3 regions of the Dyella telluris genome follow, and region 3 is predicted to be linked to each of the others. Evidence: riboswitches for the same ligand, from Rfam matches in the RefSeq annotation. Region 3 holds a riboswitch; each other region holds the start of a gene.

Region 1 (6,904 bases), 290 kb from region 3:
AGTTCCATGCGCGAGCGCGAGGTTTCCATGGAGATCACGTCCGCATCCATCGCCGCCACCGCCTCGATGATGTCGTTGAACTCCGAGTAACACATGTGCGTGTGGATCTGCGTTTCGTCCCGCACGCCCGCGGCCGTGAGACGAAAGCTTTCCACCGCCCATGCGAGATACCCACGCCAGTCTTTGCGGCGCAGCGGCAGGCCTTCGCGCAACGCCGGCTCATCGATCTGGATCACGCCGATGCCGGCGGCTTCGAGGTCGAGCACTTCGTCGCGCAGCGCAAGGGCGATCTGCCGGCACGTTGTGGCGCGCGGCTGGTCGTCGCGCACGAACGACCATTGCAGCACCGTCACCGGGCCGGTCAGCATGCCTTTCATGGGGCGAGGGGTGAGCGACTGCGCGTAGCATGACCAGCGCACGGTCATGGGCGCGGGGCGCTGCACGTCGCCGTAGATGATGGGCGGCTTCACACAACGCGAGCCATAGCTCTGCACCCAGCCAAGCCTGGTGAAGGCAAAGCCGTCCAGCTGTTCGCCGAAGTACTCCACCATGTCGTTGCGCTCGAACTCGCCATGCACCAGCACGTCCAGGCCGATCTCCTCCTGAAAACGCACGCAGCGCCTCGTCTCGCTTTCGAGGAACGCCTCATAGGCAACGGCGGACAGCTTGCGTGACTTGAACTGGGCGCGTGCCTCGCGAACCTCATGGGTTTGTGGAAACGAACCGATGGTCGTGGTGGGGAACAGCGGCAGGCCAAGTCGTTCCTGCTGGGCGTGCTTGCGACGCGCATGCGCGGAGCGGCGTGCAAGCTGCGATGCGGTGACCGAACCCACGCGCTGGGCGACCTCGGCACGATGCACACGCGGCGATTGCTGGCGCGATACCCATTGCGCGCGCGCGGTATCCAGGGCCGCGTAGGCGCTGACGCGGCCTTTGACAGCATTTGCCAGAATGCGCAGTTCGCCGATCTTCTGCGTCGCGAAGGCGAGCCAGGAGCGCAGGTCGTCCGGCAGGGACGTTTCCACGGCGACATCCACCGGTACGTGCAACAGCGAGCAGGAGGGGGCGATCTGCACGCGCAGGCCACCGAAGCGATCGTGCGCGCGGCGCAGCGTTCGCAGTGCGCGGTCCAGGTCGGCACGCCAGACGTTGCGGCCATCAACGAGGCCCAGCGAGAGGATCTTCTCCTCGCCCAGCGCATCAAGCACGGCGTCGAGCTGTTCGGGCGCGCGCACCAGATCCACGTGCAGGCCATCGACCGGCAGCTCTGCAACGAGCGGGAGATTGTCGGCGGGCGCTCCGAAATAGGTAGCGAGCAACAGCTTCGGGCGGTTGCCATCCGCGAGCGCGCGATATGCCTTGCGATAGGCTGCATGGTCATCGCCGTCCTGGTCCAGCACCAGGCAGGGTTCGTCGATCTGTACCCATTCCGCGCCCGCCTGGCTCAGCCGGGCCAGCAATTGCGCATAGACAGGCAGCAAACGGTCCAGCAGGTCGAGGCAATCGCTGCCATCCACGGCCTTGGACAGCAGCAGGAAGCTCACCGGCCCCAAGAGCACGGGACGAGCTTCGAAACCCTGCTCGCGCGCCTCGATGAACTCGTCGACGGGTTTGTTCCCGCGCAGACGGAAGGTCTGCCCCGCATGGAGCTCAGGCACCAGGTAGTGATAGTTGGTGTCGAACCACTTGGTCATCTCCAGCGCGTGGAGATCAAGGCCATCTTGTTGCCATCCGCGCGCCAGCGCGAAGTAGCCGGCATGTGCATCGCGCTCGACCAGCGGGCGATAGCGTTCGGGTATGGCATCGAACAGGAAGGCCATGTCCAGCACATGGTCGTACAGCGAGAAATCGTTGCAGGGAACGATGTCGGCACCGGCCTCGCGTTGCAGCTCCCAGTGCCTGCGCCGGAGTGAGCGCGCGGCTTCCTCCAGCTGCTGCGCCGTGCTTTCGCCGTGCCAGTACGCCTCCAGCGCATGCTTGAGTTCGCGTCGTGGGCCCATGCGGGGAAAGCCCAGGTTGGTAACGGTAGTCATGATTACGTGTCCTCGATTCGTGATGAATGAGGAACGAAGGAACTGCGGCGAGCGGCTTCCACCTGCACGCCAGCGACCTTCGCCCCCTCGGGCGAACCGGGTCTTGCGCGAGCAGGCACGGAGGCGCGCGCCGTGGGCGTGGCCACGACGCAGCATCCGGCTGCCTCCCCGCGGAAGCTCCAGGTCTGTCAGGAGGACAAGCCTCCCGGCCGGGGCAGGTCTTCGGGCTCGTGGACATGAGGCATGTCGATGCCTCGCCTACTGTCCGCCGCTTCCCGGTCCGTCAGGACCAGTGCTCATGGCGAAGGTTGTTTCCACACACCGCTGCGGGGCAGCGCCGGAATTGGCCCGGTTGGGCCGCACAGGCTTCCCTTTTAATTTCATCCCTTCATCGCGATGAAGGGATGAAAGCCACCAGCGACGCAAAAGTACGCTTCCGCCGTCCGGCCCGTCAAGCGTTTCGACGGTTGGACGGATGGACGTCCGGATGTCCCTCAGGCGATGGCGGCGCTGAAGTAGTCGCCGTGACGCTCCACGCAAACCGGCATGCCGAACGTTTCGGACAGCAGGGGGCCGGTGAGTACGTCGTTCTTGCTGCCCTGCCTGAGCAGCTGCCCGTCGCGCAGCAGCACCACCTGCTGGATCTCGGGGAGGATCTCCTCCACGTGATGGGTCACCAGCAATAGCGTGGTCCCATGGCGCGCGAGGCCGCGCAAGTTTTCCAGGAAGCGGCGCCGGCTGGCCATGTCCAGTCCGGCGCAGGGTTCATCGAGCAGCAGGGCGCGCGGCCGGTGCACCAGTGCGCGGGCAATCAGCACGCGCCTCGCCTCGCCCGTGGACAGGCTGGCCATGGTGCGGCCAAGCAGGTGCGTGGCGCCGGCCTGCTCCAGGGCTTCATCGGCGCGTTCGCGCATGGCGGCCGTCACGTGGTGATTCAGGCCCAGCCGCTGCGCGGCAAAGAAGCTGGACAGCACCGCCTCGGCCACTTCCAGCGTGGCATCCGTGGTGCAGTCGTGCTGCAGTGATGGCGAGACGATGCCGAGCAGCCCGCGAAGATCGGAGACATGCCAGCGCTCGCGACCGAACACGTGCATGGATGCACGGCCATCCCTGCGCGCAAGCGGGTAGAGCTCGCGCGTGATCAGGCGCACCAGGGTGGATTTGCCGGCACCATTCGCGCCGAGGATGGCGGTGTGCTGGCCGGCGTCGATGCGCAGGCTGAAGCTGTCGAGGATCAGCCGATCACCGCGCATCACGCTGGCATCGTCGATATCCAGCAGCGGCGCGGTGGCGAGTTCGTCGTGATGGGCATTCATGCCGGACACCATGCCCGTCCGGACGTCCATTTGCCAAGTACCCTCGCCTGACGAGCCTTATTGCTGCGCGGCTTCGATCTGCTGTTGCTGCTTTTTGGCCTGCTCGTCCACTGTTTTCTGCACGTCGGCGGCACGCTGCTTGTCCTTCTCCATGGCGTCCCAGGGTGTGGCGACGCGCGCCGTGCTGGCCGTGGCCGGTGCCGATTCCGGCGCGGGCGGCTTGCCGGAGCAGGCGGCAAGCGTGAGCAGGCATAGCAGGGGAATGAGCCGTTTCATGGAAGACCTCGCCGAAAGATGGTTCCAACGCTGTTGGCTGCATGGTAGCCGACAAAACTTGGCTGGAAACGCGTACAGGCTCTAAGCTCGGCGCATGAACGCACGCATCGACGCATGGCAGCTGCAGGGACATACCGCCTTGATCACGGGTGCCAGCAAGGGCATCGGCTACGCCACCGCCCGTGAACTCGCCGGGCTGGGCGCCAATCTTCTGCTGGTTGCCCGCGACGGTGATTACCTGGAACAAGTGCGCATCGAGTTGCTGGATGACTTCCCGGGCATCGAGGTGCTGGCTTTCGATGCCGACCTGAGCGAGCAGGAAGACCGGCTTGCCGTGTTTGACTGGGTAGCAGATCTCGGCGCACCCCTCTCGCTGCTGGTGAACAACGCGGGCGGCAATCGTCCGGCGCCGACGCTCGCCTATCGCGAAGACGAGTACCGCCTGATCTTCGAGCAGAACCTGTTTTCCGCCTTCGAAATGTGCCGCCTTGCGCATCCGCAGCTGGTGCAGCACGCCAACGCGGCCATCGTGAACGTGGGATCGGTGTCCGGTGTGACACATGTGCGCACGGGATCACCCTATGGCATGACCAAGGCGGCCCTGCATCAACTCACCCGCAACCTTGCGGTGGAATGGGCAGCGGATGGCATCCGCGTGAATGCGGTGGCGCCCTGGTATATCCGCACGCAGCGGTCGGAACCGGCGCTGGCAAACGACGAGTACCTCGACGAGGTGCTGGATCGCACGCCGTTGCGGCGCATTGGTGAGCCGGAAGAAGTGGCGGCGGCGATCGCGTTTCTGTGCCTGCCGGCGGCGAGTTATGTGACGGGGCAGGTGTTGGCGGTGGATGGGGGGTTTTTGAATTACGGGTTTTGAGGGTGGGGTGGATTGCACTCGTTGCTCTTGCTCCCTCTCCCCTTTGGGGAGAGGGTTGGGGTGAGGGGCCACGCTTGCCCGATCGATTGATCAGAGGCGTCATTCCAGCGAAGGCGGGAATCGAGCTTCTCTGTTCTTGGCCTTCGGTCTCGTGCGTGGCGGCGACCTGGCCGCTTACGCAGCGGAGGCGTTTCGACCTCCTGCCGGAGGCCGAGTCACTTTTCTTTGCTGGCCCAAAGAAAAGTAACCCAAAGAAATGGCCTTAAAGGCTGGCAGCATGCCGATGGGATAAGCCCGAACGGCTGAGGAACGGTGTTGCTTGGCAACCTTCGCCTCTACACAGCGGGTACTGCAAAGCGCTTCGCAACGCGCCAAAGCCCTGAGGACTTAACGCGGAGCGTCGTGCCTCTACGAGGCACCTCCTTCCTTGCCACTTGGGTGTTCACGTTGAACATCACTTGTCGCTCGTCCTCTCCCGTTCGGGAGAGGACTGGAATGAGCACTGAGGCGAGAAAGAAACGGGCTTCACACGGTGCGAGACACCCCCTGTAGGAGCGCACCTTGTGCGCGACCGCAGCGCCATGTCGATACCGCTCCGTCCGGCTGTCGCGCACAGGGTGCGCTCCTACAGTGAAGCTAGGCCGGCACTCGATGTGTCATCGCGTCGCGATGTGCAGCGCAGCTGCACGAGCCTTCGGCTCTGGCTCTGGCTTTTGACCTACCCGCCCCCTTGAGCGGCGGTGAGGGGCGGACGACAGGCCCGCAGGGGGATCGGCAAGGATGCCGATCCCTTTTCGACAGGGCAGGACGCCCTGTCGAAAAGCCCGGCCGACCCTCACGCACTGGCCGGCTCTATCGGCCAGCGCCGCGATGGGGTGCCCTTCTCTTTGGTTACTTTCTCTTGGGCACGCAAGAGAAAGTAACCCGGCCTCCGGCAGGAGGTCGGAAGCCCGCGGCAGGCGAGCCAGGTCGCGACAACATAGCGGTCTAACAAACGAACCCAACGCACTTTTCCACACCCAATGTGGATTCCCGCTGTGCAACCCTGTGGACAGATCACGCAAGTCCTCGCCAGCGATACCGTTTCATCATCCTGCCTACATTCGCAGCAGCCCCGCGCATCTTTTCCACAGCGCATGTGGAGTGCCATGGGGCAAGCCTGTGGACAGATCACGCAAGTACGCGCCTGCGCGAGAGTTTCACCATCGTGGGCAAATTTTCGACACCACGCTGACACCGCGTCACACGCGTTTTCCACAGCAGATGTGGAACGGAATGGGGTAAGCCTGTGGACAGATCACGCAAGTGCGTGCCAGCGCGAGAGTTTCACCACCATGCGTAGATTTTCGACACCATGCCGACGCCACCTCACCACGCGTTTTCCACAGCACATGTGGAATGCCATGGGGCAAGCCTGTGGACAGATTGCGCAAGTGCGCGCCGGTGCGAGAGTTTCACCATCATGCGTAGATTTTCGACAGCGTGCCGACGCTGCATCACGATGCGTTTTCCACAGCACATGTGGAATGCACAGGGGCAAGCCTGTGGACAGATCACGCAAGTGCGCGCCGGTGCGAGTGTTTCACCATCCTGCGCAGACTTTCGACACCACCCTGACACCGCAACACGCCGCGTTTTCCACAGCACATGTGGAATGCACAGGGGTAAGCCTGTGGACAGATCACGCAAGTACGCGCCAGCGTGAGAGTTTCACCATCATGCGCAGATTTTCGACAGCACCCCGATGCGGCATCTCCGCGTGTTTTCCACAGCGATTGGGGAAACCCTGGTAGCAAGCCTGTGCACAACTGCCAATGGCCGTTCCGTGGCAGGCACTTGCATGACATTGGTCAATCTTTGCTCAGGCCGGGCTCAGCAGTTGTGCAGCTGGGCGCGCAGCTCCTGGTCACGCTGCTCCAGTGGTGGCTGGTCGCTCTTGAAGGCGCGGCGCAGTTTGGTGGCGTTGTCGTCGTAGGCATCGCGCAGGGCATGGCAGGTTTCTGGCCGGGTGAGTTCGCGGCACTGGTCCTGCACCCATACGTAGTGATTGGCGATCAAGCCGGTGGTGATGCGTCCGCGGTTGAGTTCGGGGGCGGAGGCGCCGGCGGCGCCGGGTCCGCCGTAAACCTGGGACAGTGGCAGTGCCGAAGCACCGAGGATGCCGTAGGGAACCTGGTAGGGCTGGGGATCGCCGTTGCTGCTGGTGTAGGGCTTGCCATCGGTGGCGCGCACGCACGCGTACAACACCGGCAGGGGAGTGTACGGCTGGGCTGGTGGCGCCGGTGGCGGCACGGTTTCGAATACCGGTGCATCGGAGGGCCGGGGCGCCGGCGTGGCGACGGGCTGCGAATCGTCCAGATGCAGCACCTGCTGGCGCTGTGCGCCGGCGCAGGGCTTGTCCT
Region 2 (6,904 bases), 1.3 Mb from region 3:
ACCTGGCCGCTTACGCAGCGGGCGTTCCGACCTCCTGCCGGAGGCCGGGTCACTTTTCTTTGCTTGCCCAAAGAAAAGTAACCAAAAGAAAAGGCCCCCCCATCGCGGCGCTGGCCGGTGAAGCCGGCCAGTCCGTGAGGGTCGGCCGGGCTTTTCGACAGGACTTCCATGTCCTGTCGAAAAGGGATCGGCATCCTTGCCGATCCCCCTGCGGGCCTGTCGTCCGCCCCTCACCGCCGCTCAAGGGGGCGGGTAGGTCAAAAGCCAGAGCCAGAGCCGAAGGCTCGTGCAGCTGCGCTGCACATCGCGTCGCAGGGTGCGACGGCACATGGCGTGCCGGCTTAGCTTGTCTGTAGGAGCGCACCCTGTGCGCGACCACCTGACGGAGCGGTATCGACACGACGCTGCGGTCGCGCACAAGGTGCGCTCCTACAGGGAGTATCTCGCACCGTGTGAAGTCTGTTTCTCTCTCACCTCAGTGCTCACCCCAGTCCTCTCCCGAACGGGAGAGGACGAGCGACAGGTGATGTTCAACGTGAACCCCCTAGGGGCAAGGAAGGAGGTGCCGCAAAGCGGCACGACGCTCCGCGTTAAGTCCTCAGAGCCATGGCGCGTTGCGAAGCGCTTGGAAGTACCCGCTGTGTAGAGGCGGAGGTTGTCCCGCAACCCGGCTTCCTCACCCGTTCGGGCTTATCCCATCGGTATGCTGCCAGCCTTTAAGGCCATTTTCTTTGGGTTACTTTTCTTTTGGGCCAGCAAAAGAAAAGTGACTCGGCCTCCGGCAGGAGGTCGAAACGCCTCCGCTGCGTAAGCGGCAACCTGGCGCCGGCATTACTACCGAAGGCACAGAGCAAAGGCACTGGATGACCCGCCCTCCGGCGGTTAAAAAGCGCCTCCTGCCTTCGCAGGAATGACGGTGAGGTGAGAACCGATCACTGAGGGCATGGAGGGCCAGCCGTGCGGCTGACCAAAAGCGCCTGGCCACATCCCCAGACACCCCACCCCAGACACCCCACCCCAAACGTTCACATTTCGTTGTCTGCTACCATGCCGCCACCTGAGGTGACCAACGGCCAACCGGCCGAAGGTTGAAACGGGAATCCGGTGCGGCGCGCAAGCGCCTATTCCGGAGCTGCCCCCGCAACGGTAGGCGAGTGCGATCCATAGGGGATCGACAGAACGACATCAAGCCACTGTGCCGCGCGCACGGGAAGGCGTCGATCTGGAAGACATCAGTCTTCGCCCGCGAGCCCGGAGACCGGCCTCAAGGTACGACCAGACAGGCGGTGGGCCATGTTGGGGATGCCGTGTTTCGCGCGGCCGCCAAACCCTCGCCACCTGTCCTTTTTTCATGCGATCCGCGCGGGCAGGCGCGGTTGAGGAGCATTGTTTTGGCCATCCGAATTTCCACGGTCCGTCGTTCCGTACTGGCGACGGCACTTTTGTCTGTCATTTTTCCGGCCTTCGCCGATGACACGACCAACCTCAACGGCGTCGTGGTCACCGCCACGCGCACCGAGCAGACCCAGGAGCAGACGCTGTCGGCGGTCACGGTGATCGACCGGGCTGACATCGAGCGCCTGCAGCCGGCTTCGCTGGGCGACCTGCTGCGCGGCACGCCGGGTATGCAGATTGTCAACAACGGCGGCCCCGGCAAGTCGACCAGCGCGTTCCTGCGCGGTACCGAGTCTGACCACGTGCTGGTGCTGATCGATGGCGTGAAGGTGGGCTCGGCCACGCTGGGCACGGCGTCGTTGCAGGACATTCCGGTGGACCAGATCGAGCGCATCGAAATCGTGCGCGGTCCGTTCTCCAGCCTGTACGGCTCGGAAGCCATTGGTGGCGTGATCCAGATTTTCACGCGACGCCCGGAAGGCGCCTTCGTGCCGTCCTTCAGCCTGGGCGTGGGGAGTTATAGCCATCTGAACGGTTCGGCCGGGTTTGCCGGCAAGAGCGGCAATGGCTGGTACTCGGTGGAGGTGTCGCACGACCAGACGCACGGCATCAATTCGTGCCGGATCGGCGCGGCGGAAGTGGGTGCGGCTTGCTATGCCGACCAGCCGGACAAGGACGGCTACCGCAACACCGCCGCTACGGTGCAGGGTGGTTACACGTTCGATGAGCAGTGGGACGCGGATGTTCGCCTGTTCCGTGCCGAGGGCCACAATTACTACGACGGTACCTACACGGACTCCGACAAAAGCGCCACGCAGGTCGTGGGTGGCAGCGTCCATTATCGTCCTGCCAGCAACGTCAAGCTGACGCTCAGCGCCGGCACCAGTGGCGATTTCGAGAAGGATTTCTACCAGGGCGATTACGTCAGCCGCTACGACACGCACCGCGATGTCGGTTCGCTGCAGGCCGACGTCGGCTTCTGGGGTGGCCTGCTCACCACCGGTTTCGACTGGCAGCGCGACCACGTGGACAGCACCGCGGGTTACATCAACCCGTACACGCAGGTTCCGGTCGACAGCCGTATCAATCGCGGCCTGTTCGCGCAGTGGCAGCAGACTTTCGGCAGCCAGTCGATCCAGGCCAGCGTGCGCCATGACGACAATAGCCAGTTCGGCAGCAAGAACACCGGCAGCCTGCTGTGGGGCTGGGACTTTACCCAGACGCTGCGCCTGACGGCCAGCTACGGCACGGCGTTCAAGGCGCCGACCTTCAACGACCTGTACTACCCGTACTACGGCAACCCGGACCTCAAGCCCGAAACCTCGCACAACATCGAGCTGGGACTGCGCGGCAGCTATGGCTGGGGTTACTGGTCGTTGAATGCCTTCCGCAACAACGTGAACAACCTGATCACGTATGACGCCACCACGCAGGCAGCCGCCAATGTGGACAAGGCGCGCATCCGCGGGGCGGAAGGCGTGGTGAGCGGTAACCTGGCGGGCTGGCTGGTGACAGGTACGGCCACCTGGCTCGACCCGCGTGACGAGTCCACCGCTTACGAGGGCAACCTGCTGCCGCGCCGTGCGCGCCAGACGGGCAATGTCGACATCGATCGCAGCTTCGGCGACTTCAGCGTCGGCGGTACCTGGTTCGTGTCGGGCCGCCGTTACGACGATCTGGCCAACCGTCACCCGCTGGGCGGCTACGCCATCACCAACCTGCGCGTGGCCTACGCCATTTCGCGGGACTTCAAGCTGCAGCTGGCCTTGAACAACGCGTTTGCCAAGGACTACGAAACCGCCTGGTACTTCAACCAGCCCGGCCGCAACTATATGTTGACACTGCGTTATCAGCCCGCGCAGTAATCCATGAGGCCGGGCCCTGCAAAGGGACCCGGCGTCGTTCCACGATGCATCGATCAGGAGAGCTCCCGTGAAAGCACTGTCGGTTTCCCGATTCAACGCGTTATGGCTGGTGCTGATGGCGGTGATGATGGCCACCCGCTTCAAGCACTTCGGCGACATGCTGCACTTGCCCGATGCATCCATGGCGATCTTCTTTCTCGGCGGCTTGTACCTGCGTCACCACTGGACCTTCGTGGTCATGGTGCTGCTTGCGGTGGCGCTGGACTGGGTGTCCATCAGCTATGCGGGCGTCAGTGACTTCTGCATCACGCTGGCGTATTCGTTCCTGCCGCTGGCGTACGCGGTGCTGTGGTACGCGGGCCGCTGGTATGCGCCGCGCATGACCGGGCGTGCGATGTCCTACCTCGCTGCGTTCATCGTGGCGCTGCTGGCGGCGATCGGTTCGTTCGCCATTTCCAATGGCTCGTTCTACTGGCTGGGCGGTCGCTACGCCAATCCGCACATGAGCGAATATGTGGCGCGCCTGTGGCAGTGGGGCCCGCTGTTCGTGCGCACCACCATCAGTTACGTCGCGGTGGCGCTGGTGCTACAGGCCGTGGTGTCACGTGTCGTAGCCTCCACCAACGGCCACGAAAAGGCACGCGCATGAGCGAGCGCGATGACAGCCTGAGTCCGGAGGAGCGTCATCGCGAGCGCATGCAGCGCAAGAAGGAGCTGGTCGATCGCAAGATCGCCCGGGCCACCATCGAGCGCGGCGTGCTGGTGGTCAATACCGGTAACGGCAAGGGCAAGAGCTCGTCCGGCTTCGGCATGCTGGCGCGTTCGCTGGGGCATGGGTTCCACTGCGGCGTGGTGCAGTTCATCAAGGGCAGTTTTTCCACGGGTGAAGAAGCGTTCTTCCGCCGCTTTCCCGATGAACTCGATTATCACGTGATGGGCGAAGGCTATACGTGGGAAACGCAGGACAAGGCGCGCGACATCCAGGCGGCTGATGCCGCGTGGCAGATTGCAGCGCGGATGCTGGCTGACCCGTCATACGACTTCGTGCTGCTCGACGAGCTGAACATTGCCCTGGTGAAGGGCTACATCGACGTGGCAAAGGTGTGCGATGCCCTGCGCGCGCGTCCGCCGGAGCAGCATGTGGTGATCACCGGGCGCGGTGCACCGGATACGCTGGTGGAGCTGGCCGATACGGTAACGGAAATGCGCGTGGTGAAGCACGCCTTCCAGGCGGGCATCAAGGCACAGAAAGGCATTGAACTCTGACGCGCCAGCGGACGTGTCGGGTGGAAGAACAAACAGGAGTCGTCGATGACCGACCATAACGCCGCATGTCCTGCACTGCTGGTTTCCGCGCCGGCATCGGGGCAGGGCAAGACGTCGGTAACGGCGGCACTCGCGCGCTGGCATGCACGGCAGGGCAAGCGGGTGCGCGTGTTCAAGACCGGCCCGGATTTTCTCGATCCCATGGTGCTGGAGCGCGCGAGCGGCGCGCCTGTCTATCAGCTCGACCTGTGGATGAACGGCGAGGATGATGTACGGGCGCGGCTGCACGAAGCGGCTGCCGATGCCGACCTGATCCTTGTCGAAGGCGTGATGGGGCTGTTCGATGGCGGCACGTCCAGCGCGGATCTGGCGCTGCGCTTTGGCCTGCCCGTGCTTGCCGTGATCGACGGCTCTGCCATGGCGCAGACGTTCGGCGCACTGGCGCTGGGCCTGGCGCGTTATCGCGACGGTTTGCGGGTGCATGGCGTGGCCGCCAATCGGGTGGGCAGCGCCTATCACGCGCAATTGCTGGCCGGCAGCTTGCCGGACGACCTGCACTGGCTGGGCGCACTGCCGCGCGACGTCGCTCTCGCCTTGCCCGAGCGGCATCTTGGCCTGGTAGCCGCAGCCGAACTTGGGGATATCGATGCGCGGCTCGATGCTCTCGCGGACGCATGGGCTACCCATGCATCGGCTGACTTGCCTGCGCCGGTGACGTTTCCTTCGGCATCGCGTGCGGCAGTGCCGGCGACCCTGCGCGGTGTCCGCATTGCCATCGCGCGCGACGCGGCGTTCTGCTTCGTCTATCCGGCCAACCTCGATCTGTTGCGCGAGGCCGGGGCGCAGCTGTGCTTCTTCTCGCCGCTGGCCGGCGAGACGTTGCCGGCCTGCGATGCGGCGTGGTTGCCCGGCGGTTATCCGGAACTGCACTTGTTGACGCTTTCGCAGAACAACACATTGCGTGAAGCACTGCACGCGCATGTGGAGGCAGGACGTCCCCTGCTCGCCGAATGCGGCGGCATGTTGTATGCGCTCGATTCACTGGCCGACGTGGAAGGCGCGAGCTTTCCGATGGCGGGCCTGTTGCGTGGCAAGGCCGCCATGCAGAAACGGCTGGGCGGGCTCGGGATGCAGGCAGTCGCCCTGCCGGAAGGCGCATTGCGGGGGCATACCTTTCATTACGCGCTGGCCGAGATCGACGAGGATCCCATCGCCATGGCCAGCAATCCCGATGGCGGGCCGAGCAAGGAGGGCGTGTACCGCCGCGGACGTTTCACCGCGAGCTTCATGCATCTTTACTTTCCGTCGAATCCGGTGGCGGCTGTGGCGTTGTTCCTGCCATGAGCACGGCGTTGGCGATGGTGCTGGCCGTGATGATGGATGCCTGGCTGGGCGAGCCGCGACGGTGGCATCCGCTGGTTTTGTTCGGGCGCCTGGCGCGCTTCATCGAGTCGCATGGCCACGCCGATCGTCGCGTGGCGGGCGTCCTTGCATGGGGGCTGGCCGTGCTGCCGCTGGTGGCGGTGACGGGGTTGCTGGAGGTGTGGTGGCGACGAGCCGCGCCCTGGCTGTGGTTCGCGTTGGAGGTGGTCGTGCTCTATCTGGTGATCGGGCTGCGCAGCCTGGCTGACCATGCGTTGCCCGTGGCGCGCGCGCTGACAGAGGGCGACCTGGCGGGTGCACGCACGGCGGTGGGGCGCATGGTGAGCCGCGACACGTTTGCGCTGGACGACACCCGGGTGGCTGCCGCGGCGACGGAGTCGGTGCTGGAGAACGGCAATGATGCCGTGTTCGGTGCGTTGTTCTGGTTTGCACTGCTGGGTGCGCCGGGTGCGGTGCTCTACCGTCTGGCCAATACGCTGGACGCCATGTGGGGCTACCGCACGGAACGCTACGAGTGTTACGGCTGGGCCGCGGCGCGCATCGATGACGTGCTCAACTTTCTTCCGGCACGGTTGACCGCGCTCAGCTATGTGCTGCTGGGTGATGCGCCGCGCGCCTGGCGTTGCTGGCGCGTGCAGGCAACGCGATGGGATAGCCCCAATGCCGGCCCGGTGATGGCCTCCGGCGCGGGCGCACTGGGCGTGCAGCTCGGTGGTGCCGCGCCTTACGACGGTGTGTGGGAATCGCGGCCTGAGCTGGGTGAGGGTGCCCGGCCCGATGCGCATGCCATTGTGCGTGCCCTGCAACTGGTCCGGCGCAGCGTCGTGCTGTGGCTGGTGGTGGCTGTCACGCTTGGTCTTGCCCAATGGAGTGCCAGCCATGCTTGAACACGGTGGACGCCTGCTGCGCGCCGCGCGCGACTACGGCATTCCGCCGGAACACTGGCTGGATCTCTCCACCGGCATCAGTCCATTTGCATGGCCGGTGCCTGCCGT
Region 3 (6,904 bases):
TCGATGCGTGGTATCAGGCGTTTGACGTGAAGGCGGGGGAGAAGCTTTATCTGGACCCGAAGGAGCGGGTGCGGATCTGGTAGCCGGCCAGCCCAACCGGGCGGACATCCTTGGATTGCCGCCCTGCTGCATGGGTGATTAGACTGGCAAGCGTTCCTTGAGGGGGGAATCGTCATGCGTGTCTTGTCCGTGGCCGCGCTTTGCGTTGCGGCGATACTGAGCACCCGTGGAGTGATGGCTGATGACCTTCGTCATCAGGCCGAGGCCAGCTTGCTGGTCCAGGGAAAGGCCGTGGTGAATCCCGACGGCAAGATCGCGAGCTACAGCCTGCGGGAACCCGACAAGCTTCCCGCTCCCGTCATCGACCTAATCAGGCAGAACGTCACCGCGTGGACGCTGGTGTTCACCTATGCCCCGGCAGCACCGGTGGAAGAGCAGATGACCATGCGCATCATTGCGACCGAAGCGGATGACAAGCACACCACGCTGCGCCTCGCGAGCGCCTCTTTCGAGGAAACGAATCGCCCCGCCAACGAAAGCGTGCGCTCCAGGGACCGGATGCCACCGACGTATCCGAAATCCGTGCTCGACGCCCACGTTTCGGGAACGGTATACGTACTGGCACGCGTAGGCCGCGATGGCCACGTGCTGGATGCCGCGGCCGAGCAGGTAAACCTGCATCAGTACACGGAGCAATACACGCAGGGCCTCTACCGCAAAGCGCTCGGCGCGGCGGCAGCAAGAGCGATCAAGCAATGGACCTTCGATGTGCCCGTGGCTGGCCCCACCGCCGGACGGGACTTCTGGTATGTCCGCATTCCCTGCAGATTCCACCTGCACGACTCGCGCGACCCATCCTTCGACAGCCACACCGGCGACACGTATGGCTCCTGGGAAATCTACCTGCGTGGGCCACGTGAAACCATTCCCTGGGTACAGGATCCGTCACTCCTCGCCGAAGCACCGGATGCCACGCCGGACGGCGGAATCCACCAGCTGGGAGCGGGCCCGTCGTTGCAGGCAGCGCCGGCCCCGAACTGATACGCCGCGGAATCTCAGCCGGACAGGTCGCCCTGCCTGAGCGGGGCGCCGATTCCCCGATGGAACAGCGCCACCATCGGCGTGGTCATCATCGTGGTGACAATGGCCATCACCAGCAGGATGGTGAACATGCCGCTGTTGATCACGCCGGCATCCAGGCCCACCTTGATCACGATGAGTTCCATCATGCCGCGCGCGTTCATCAGCGAGCCGATGGTCAGGCTGTCTCGCCAGCTTTGACCGGCGATGCGCGCACCCGCAGTGCCACCGAGCAGCTTGCCGATCACCGATACCGCAAGCACCAGCAGCAAGGCGATGCCCGCACCACCGGTCAGCAGGTTGGGACTGGTGCTGAGTCCGGCGAGCACAAAGAACACTGGCAATAGCGTCGCCACGGTGAGGTGCTCGACGCGTTCGATCAGCTTGTGCAGAAGGCGATCGTCGCGCGGCAGGCTGACGCCGAACAGGAACGCACCGAACACCGCGTGCAGGTTCAGCCATTCGGTGATCGCCGCGCAGCCAAAACCACCGGCGAGCAGGAAGGCAAGCACGGCGGTACTGGTGTTGCCATCCGGCGCGTGGCGCGCGAGCAGCTTCGCGCACAAAGGGCGCAACACGAACCAGGTCAGCGCCAGCAGCAGCGCCAGGCCGATCATGGTGCGCCAGAACGGCGCCCAGGTGCCGTGCGCACTGATCAAGGCCACCACGAAGGCGAGCATGATCCAGGCGAGCACATCCGCCACGGCCGCAGCGGCGATGCCGAGCCGACCGGGAAGGCTGTCCGTCATGTGCCGTTCTTTCACGATGCGCGCCATCACCGGCAACGCCGTGATCGCGCAAGCCGTGGCGAAGAACAGGGTGAAGGCCAGCTCGCTGATGCCAGGCGGTGCGTAATCGGCATACAGCATGGGCGCCACGCCCAGTGCCACCGCCACGGGAAGGATCACGGCCAGGCCGCCGATCCAAGCGGCCGGACGCATAAGCCCACCCCTGGCATGGGCCGGTACGCGCAGTTCCGCGCCCACCACCACCATGAAAAGCACCAGGCCCAGCGTGCTCAGGCTCTGCAACTGGCCGAGGCTCTGCGCAGGAAACAACGCCTGCTGCCAGCCTGGTGCGATGGCGCCAAACACGATGGGCCCCAGGGCCAGGCCGGCCAGCATCTCGCCGACCACCGCAGGCTGCCCGAAGCGCCGTGCGATGGCGGCGATAAGACGCGAGGCCACGATGATCACCAGCAGTTGGACGAGCAGCAGCGGATGGCCCATGCAAGGCTCTCGGTGGGTGTGGGTGGCCCGGAGGCAAGAGGCGAGATTGCCCGGCCGGCGGGGCGCTCCGCAACATTCTTCGTTGGGGACCATGCCCCCGCCGCGTAGGGGAATGCCACGGGGCGGCCCCGCCCCGTCCAGGCGGCTCGGCCTGCGAAAATTTCCTGCTATTCCCTAACTCCGCCCCGGTCCTGGAGTTTTCGGGCTTATCCACGTGAAATCCACAATCTATTGGGTTGACCCACCCCCCGGTACCCCGATATGTTGTGCCCCGTCGGTGCCACTCTCAGACCAATGGTCGGAATGGCTTAAAACGGGAATCCGGTGGAAATCCGGGACTGCCCCGCAGCGGTAAGCGGAAACGAAAGCCAACAACGCACTGGCCCTCAGCGGCTGGGAAGCGGGAGCGAGTAGGTCGGGTCGAAAGGCCCACGTCCGCAAGTCCGAAGACCTGCCGACAACTGCAGCCAACGCGCTGCGGTGCGAGGTGACGGCTTCCGCGGGGAAGTGCGTCGATGCGCGGGGCGACCAGCCCTGCTGCTCGACCGACCGCGAAAACCTCACCTCATCCATCCAGCCCTGCGCGCGGGAGCAGGCGTTTGTGACCAAGCTTGGAGCGAAGTCGCCATGCAACCTATTGATACCACCGGCCGCGAGCGTAACGACGAGCGCGGCGACAGCACTGTTTTCCCTGCCGACGCCGTCGTGGCCGAAACGCCGCGCGCGGATGCTCCGTTTGCCCTGACCCCGCCCCACAACCCGGGCCAGATGCGCGTGACCAAGCGTAGCGGCCGCCAGGAAGTGGTGGACGTGAACAAGATTGTCCGCGCCGTGACCCGCAGCAGCGAAGGCCTGCATGCGGTGGACCCGATGCGCGTGGCGCTCAAGACCATTGGCGGCCTGTACGACGGCGCCACCACGCAGGAGCTGGACCAGCTCTCCATCCGCACCGCCGCCGCGCTCACCGCCGAGGAGCCCGAATACGGCCAGCTCGCCGCGCGCCTGCTGGGCGCGTTCGTGGACAAGGAAGTGAGCGGCCAGGAAATCCAGAGCTTCTCGCAGTCCATCGCACGTGGCGCGGAGCTGGGCATCCTCAATGACCGCCTGCGCGACTTTGTCGCCACCAACTCGCGCAAGCTCAACGACGCCATCGATCCGCTCGCCACGCGCCGCTTCGAGTACTTCGGCCTGCGCACGGTCTACGACCGCTACCTGCTGCGCCACCCGCAGCTGCGCAAGGTGATCGAGACGCCGCAGCACTTCTTCATGCGCATTGCCTGCGCGCTCGGCGGCAACGAGATCGGCGAGACGCTGGAGCTGTACCGCCTGCTCTCCTCGCTGGAATACATCGCCAGCTCACCGACGCTGTTCAACGCCGGCACCGCGCACGAGCAGCTGAGCTCCTGCTTCCTGCTCGACTCGCCGCTGGATTCGCTCGAATCCATCTACGAGAAGTACGGCGACGTGGCCAAGCTCAGCAAGTTCGCCGGCGGCATTGGCCTGGCCTACTCGCGCGTGCGTTCGCGTGGCTCGCTGATCAAGGGCACCAACGGCCATTCCAACGGCCTGGTGCCGTGGCTGAAGACGCTGGACGCCTCCGTGGCGGCCGTGAACCAGGGCGGCAAGCGCAAGGGCGCGGCCTGCGTGTACCTGGAGCCGTGGCACGGCGACATCGAGGAGTTCCTCGAGCTGCGCGACAACACCGGTGACGACGCCCGCCGCACGCACAACCTCAACCTGGCCAACTGGATCCCCGACGAATTCATGCGTCGCGTGGAAACCGACGGTGAGTGGTCGCTGTTCGATTCCAAGGTGGTGCCGCACTTCGTCGACAGCTGGGGCGAGACCTTCGAGAAGTCCTATCGCGAAGCCGAGGCCGCTGGCCTGGCCGTGAAGAAGGTGAAGGCACGCGAGCTGTATGCCCGCATGCTGCGCACGCTGGCCCAGACCGGCAACGGCTGGATGACCTTCAAGGATCGCAGCAACGCCACCAGCAACCAGACGGCGAAGGCGGAAAACGTCATCCACCTGTCGAACCTGTGCACCGAAATCCTCGAAGTCACCAATGCCGACGAAACGGCGGTGTGCAACCTGGGCTCGGTGAACCTGTCGCGCCACGTGGTGGACGGCCGCTTCGATTTCGACAAGCTCGCCGCCACCGTGCGCACTGCCGTGCGCCAGCTGGACCGTGTGATCGACCTGAACTTCTACCCCATCGACACCGCCAAGGTCGCCAACAACAAGTGGCGTCCGGTGGGCCTGGGCGTGATGGGCCTGCAGGACGTGTTCTTCAAGCTGCGCCTGCCGTTCGACTCGGCCGAAGCACTGGAGCTGTCCACGCGCATCGCCGAAGAGATCTATTACAACGCGCTGTCGCAGTCCAACGAGCTGGCGATGGAACAAGGCGCGCACCCGGGCTTCGCGGAAACCCGCGCCGCCAACGGTGAACTGCAGTTCGACTACTGGACCCAGGCCACGCCGCACGACACCGCGCGCTGGGACGAACTGCGCGAATCGATCAAGGCCAAGGGCCTGCGCAACTCGCTGCTGATCGCCATTGCGCCGACCGCCACCATTGCCTCCATCGCCGGTTGCTACGAGTGCATCGAGCCGCAGGTGAGCAACCTGTTCAAGCGCGAAACGCTGTCGGGCGACTTCCTGGTGGTGAACCGCTATCTGGTGGAAGAACTCAAGACGCTGGGCCTGTGGACCGCCGACGTGCGTGACGCGATCAAGCTGGCGGAAGGTTCGATCCAGGGCATCAGCGCCATTCCGGAACGCCTGCGCACGATTTACCGCACCGTGTGGGAACTGCCGCAGAAGGCCCTGATCGACCTGGGTGCCGCGCGCGGCGCGTACATCGACCAGAGCCAGTCGCTGAACCTGTTCATGGAAAACCCGAACATCGGCCAGCTCAGCTCCATGTACATGTACGCCTGGAAGTCCGGCATCAAGACCACGTACTACCTGCGTTCGCGCCCGGCCACGAAGATCGCCAAGACCACCGTCTCGGCTGCCGCACCGGCTGCCAAACCGACGACACCTGTCGTGGATCAGGATCAGGCGAACGCGGCCGTGTTCTGCTCGCTGGAAAATCCGGAGTATTGCGAGGCGTGTCAGTAATCCTCACCGTCATCCCCGCGAAGGCGGGAATGACGATCAAGGATTAAGGTCAACGTAGAGGTCGCGCCAGTAGGGATTGGTCTTCTCGATCAACCGAACCTTCCAGGCGCGATTCCACTTTTTAATGGCCTTTTCCCGCTGTATCGCCGATTCCATCGATTCATGCATTTCGTACCAGACCAGCTGATGGACCTGATACCGATGGCTGAAACCTTCAACAACATCGTTGCGATGCTGCCAGATGCGCGCGGGAAGGTTGGAGGTGACACCGGTGTACAAGGTGCCGTTGCGATCACTGGCGAGGATGTAGACGCAAGGCTGGCGCTCAGACATGTGATCAACTCCGTTTCTTCACGGTATGAGCTTGCCGCCATCCACAACCCAATTCGACCGTCATCCCCGCGCAGGCGGGGATCCAGCGCCTTTCTCCGACACGTCTCGGCGAAGTAATGGAAGACACTGGATTCCGGCCTGCGCGGGAATGACGAGCAAAGAGCAAAGGCGCGCTACGCGGCTAGCGCGACATACACGAGGAACCCCATGTCCACCCAAAACATTCTCGATCCCGGCTTCGAACTCACCCTGCGCCCCATGCGCTACCCCGAGTTCTACGAGATGTACCGCAACGCGATCAAGAACACCTGGACGGTGGACGAGGTGGATTTCTCGCTGGACGTCACCGACCTGCGTTCGAAGATGAGCGAAGCGGACCGCCACCTGATCCATCGCCTGGTCGCGTTTTTCGCCACCGGCGACACCATCGTGGCGAACAACCTGGTGCTGAATCTCTATCAGCACATCAATGCGCCGGAAGCGCGCATGTACCTGTCGCGCCAGCTCTACGAAGAAGCGCTGCACGTGCAGTTCTACCTGACCCTGCTCGACACCTATATCCCCGACCCTGCCGAGCGCAACAAGGCCTTCGCAGCGATCCAGAACATCCCGTCCATCCGCCAGAAGGGCGAGTTCTGCTTCAAGTGGATCGACTCCATCCAGAACCTGCAGAGGCTGGAAACGCGCGAGCAGCGTCGCCAGTTCCTGCTCAACCTGATCTGCTTCGCTGCGTGCATCGAAGGCTTGTTCTTCTTCGCCGCCTTCGCCTATGTGTACTTCCTGCGCTCGCGCGGCCTGCTGCACGGCCTGGCCTCGGGCACCAACTGGGTGTTCCGCGACGAGAGCTGCCACATGGCTTTCGCCTTTGACGTGGTGCGCACGGTGCGTTCGGAGGAGCCGGATCTGTTTGACGACGAGATGCGCACCCAGATCGAAGAAATGCTGGAAGACGCCATTGCCTGCGAAACCCAGTTCGCCGAGGACGTGCTCTCCGGTGGCGTGGCGGGGCTGTCGGTGAAGGACATGCGCCAGTACCTCGAGTACTGCGCCGACCAGCGCCTGGCCCAGCTTGACCTGCCGAAGAAGTACGGCGCGAAGAATCCGTTCGACTTCATGGACCTGCAGGACGTGCAGGAAGT

Evidence for each region. A riboswitch is a leader RNA that binds a small molecule or an ion and turns the genes downstream of it on or off. The one in region 3 is predicted to bind cobalamin.
Region 1: linked by a shared signal. The riboswitch ahead of metE (5-methyltetrahydropteroyltriglutamate--homocysteine S-methyltransferase) and the one ahead of H8F01_RS08170 (ribonucleoside-diphosphate reductase subunit alpha) in region 3 are both predicted to bind cobalamin.
Region 2: linked by a shared signal. The riboswitch ahead of btuB (TonB-dependent vitamin B12 receptor) and the one ahead of H8F01_RS08170 (ribonucleoside-diphosphate reductase subunit alpha) in region 3 are both predicted to bind cobalamin.

What each region holds. Positions count from the first base shown of each region.
Region 1 is NZ_CP060412.1:1,497,746-1,504,649, reverse strand. It holds gene metE (5-methyltetrahydropteroyltriglutamate--homocysteine S-methyltransferase) at 1-2,033, opposite strand, end outside; cobalamin riboswitch at 2,230-2,465, opposite strand; gene H8F01_RS06915 (ABC transporter ATP-binding protein) at 2,528-3,349, opposite strand; gene H8F01_RS06910 (hypothetical protein) at 3,407-3,625, opposite strand; gene H8F01_RS06905 (SDR family oxidoreductase) at 3,720-4,502, shown strand; gene H8F01_RS06900 (DUF4124 domain-containing protein) at 6,375-6,904, opposite strand, start outside.
Region 2 is NZ_CP060412.1:3,112,552-3,119,455, forward strand. It holds cobalamin riboswitch at 1,044-1,281, shown strand; gene btuB (TonB-dependent vitamin B12 receptor) at 1,392-3,260, shown strand; gene H8F01_RS13655 (hypothetical protein) at 3,328-3,909, shown strand; gene cobO (cob(I)yrinic acid a,c-diamide adenosyltransferase) at 3,906-4,526, shown strand; gene H8F01_RS13665 (cobyrinic acid a,c-diamide synthase CobB) at 4,572-5,870, shown strand; gene cbiB (adenosylcobinamide-phosphate synthase CbiB) at 5,867-6,796, shown strand; gene cobD (threonine-phosphate decarboxylase CobD) at 6,789-6,904, shown strand, end outside.
Region 3 is NZ_CP060412.1:1,790,070-1,796,973, forward strand. It holds gene H8F01_RS08155 (M13 family metallopeptidase) at 1-83, shown strand, start outside; gene H8F01_RS08160 (hypothetical protein) at 184-1,041, shown strand; gene H8F01_RS08165 (cation:proton antiporter) at 1,056-2,309, opposite strand; cobalamin riboswitch at 2,569-2,782, shown strand; gene H8F01_RS08170 (ribonucleoside-diphosphate reductase subunit alpha) at 2,937-5,432, shown strand; gene H8F01_RS08175 (GIY-YIG nuclease family protein) at 5,469-5,765, opposite strand; gene H8F01_RS08180 (ribonucleotide-diphosphate reductase subunit beta) at 5,973-6,904, shown strand, end outside.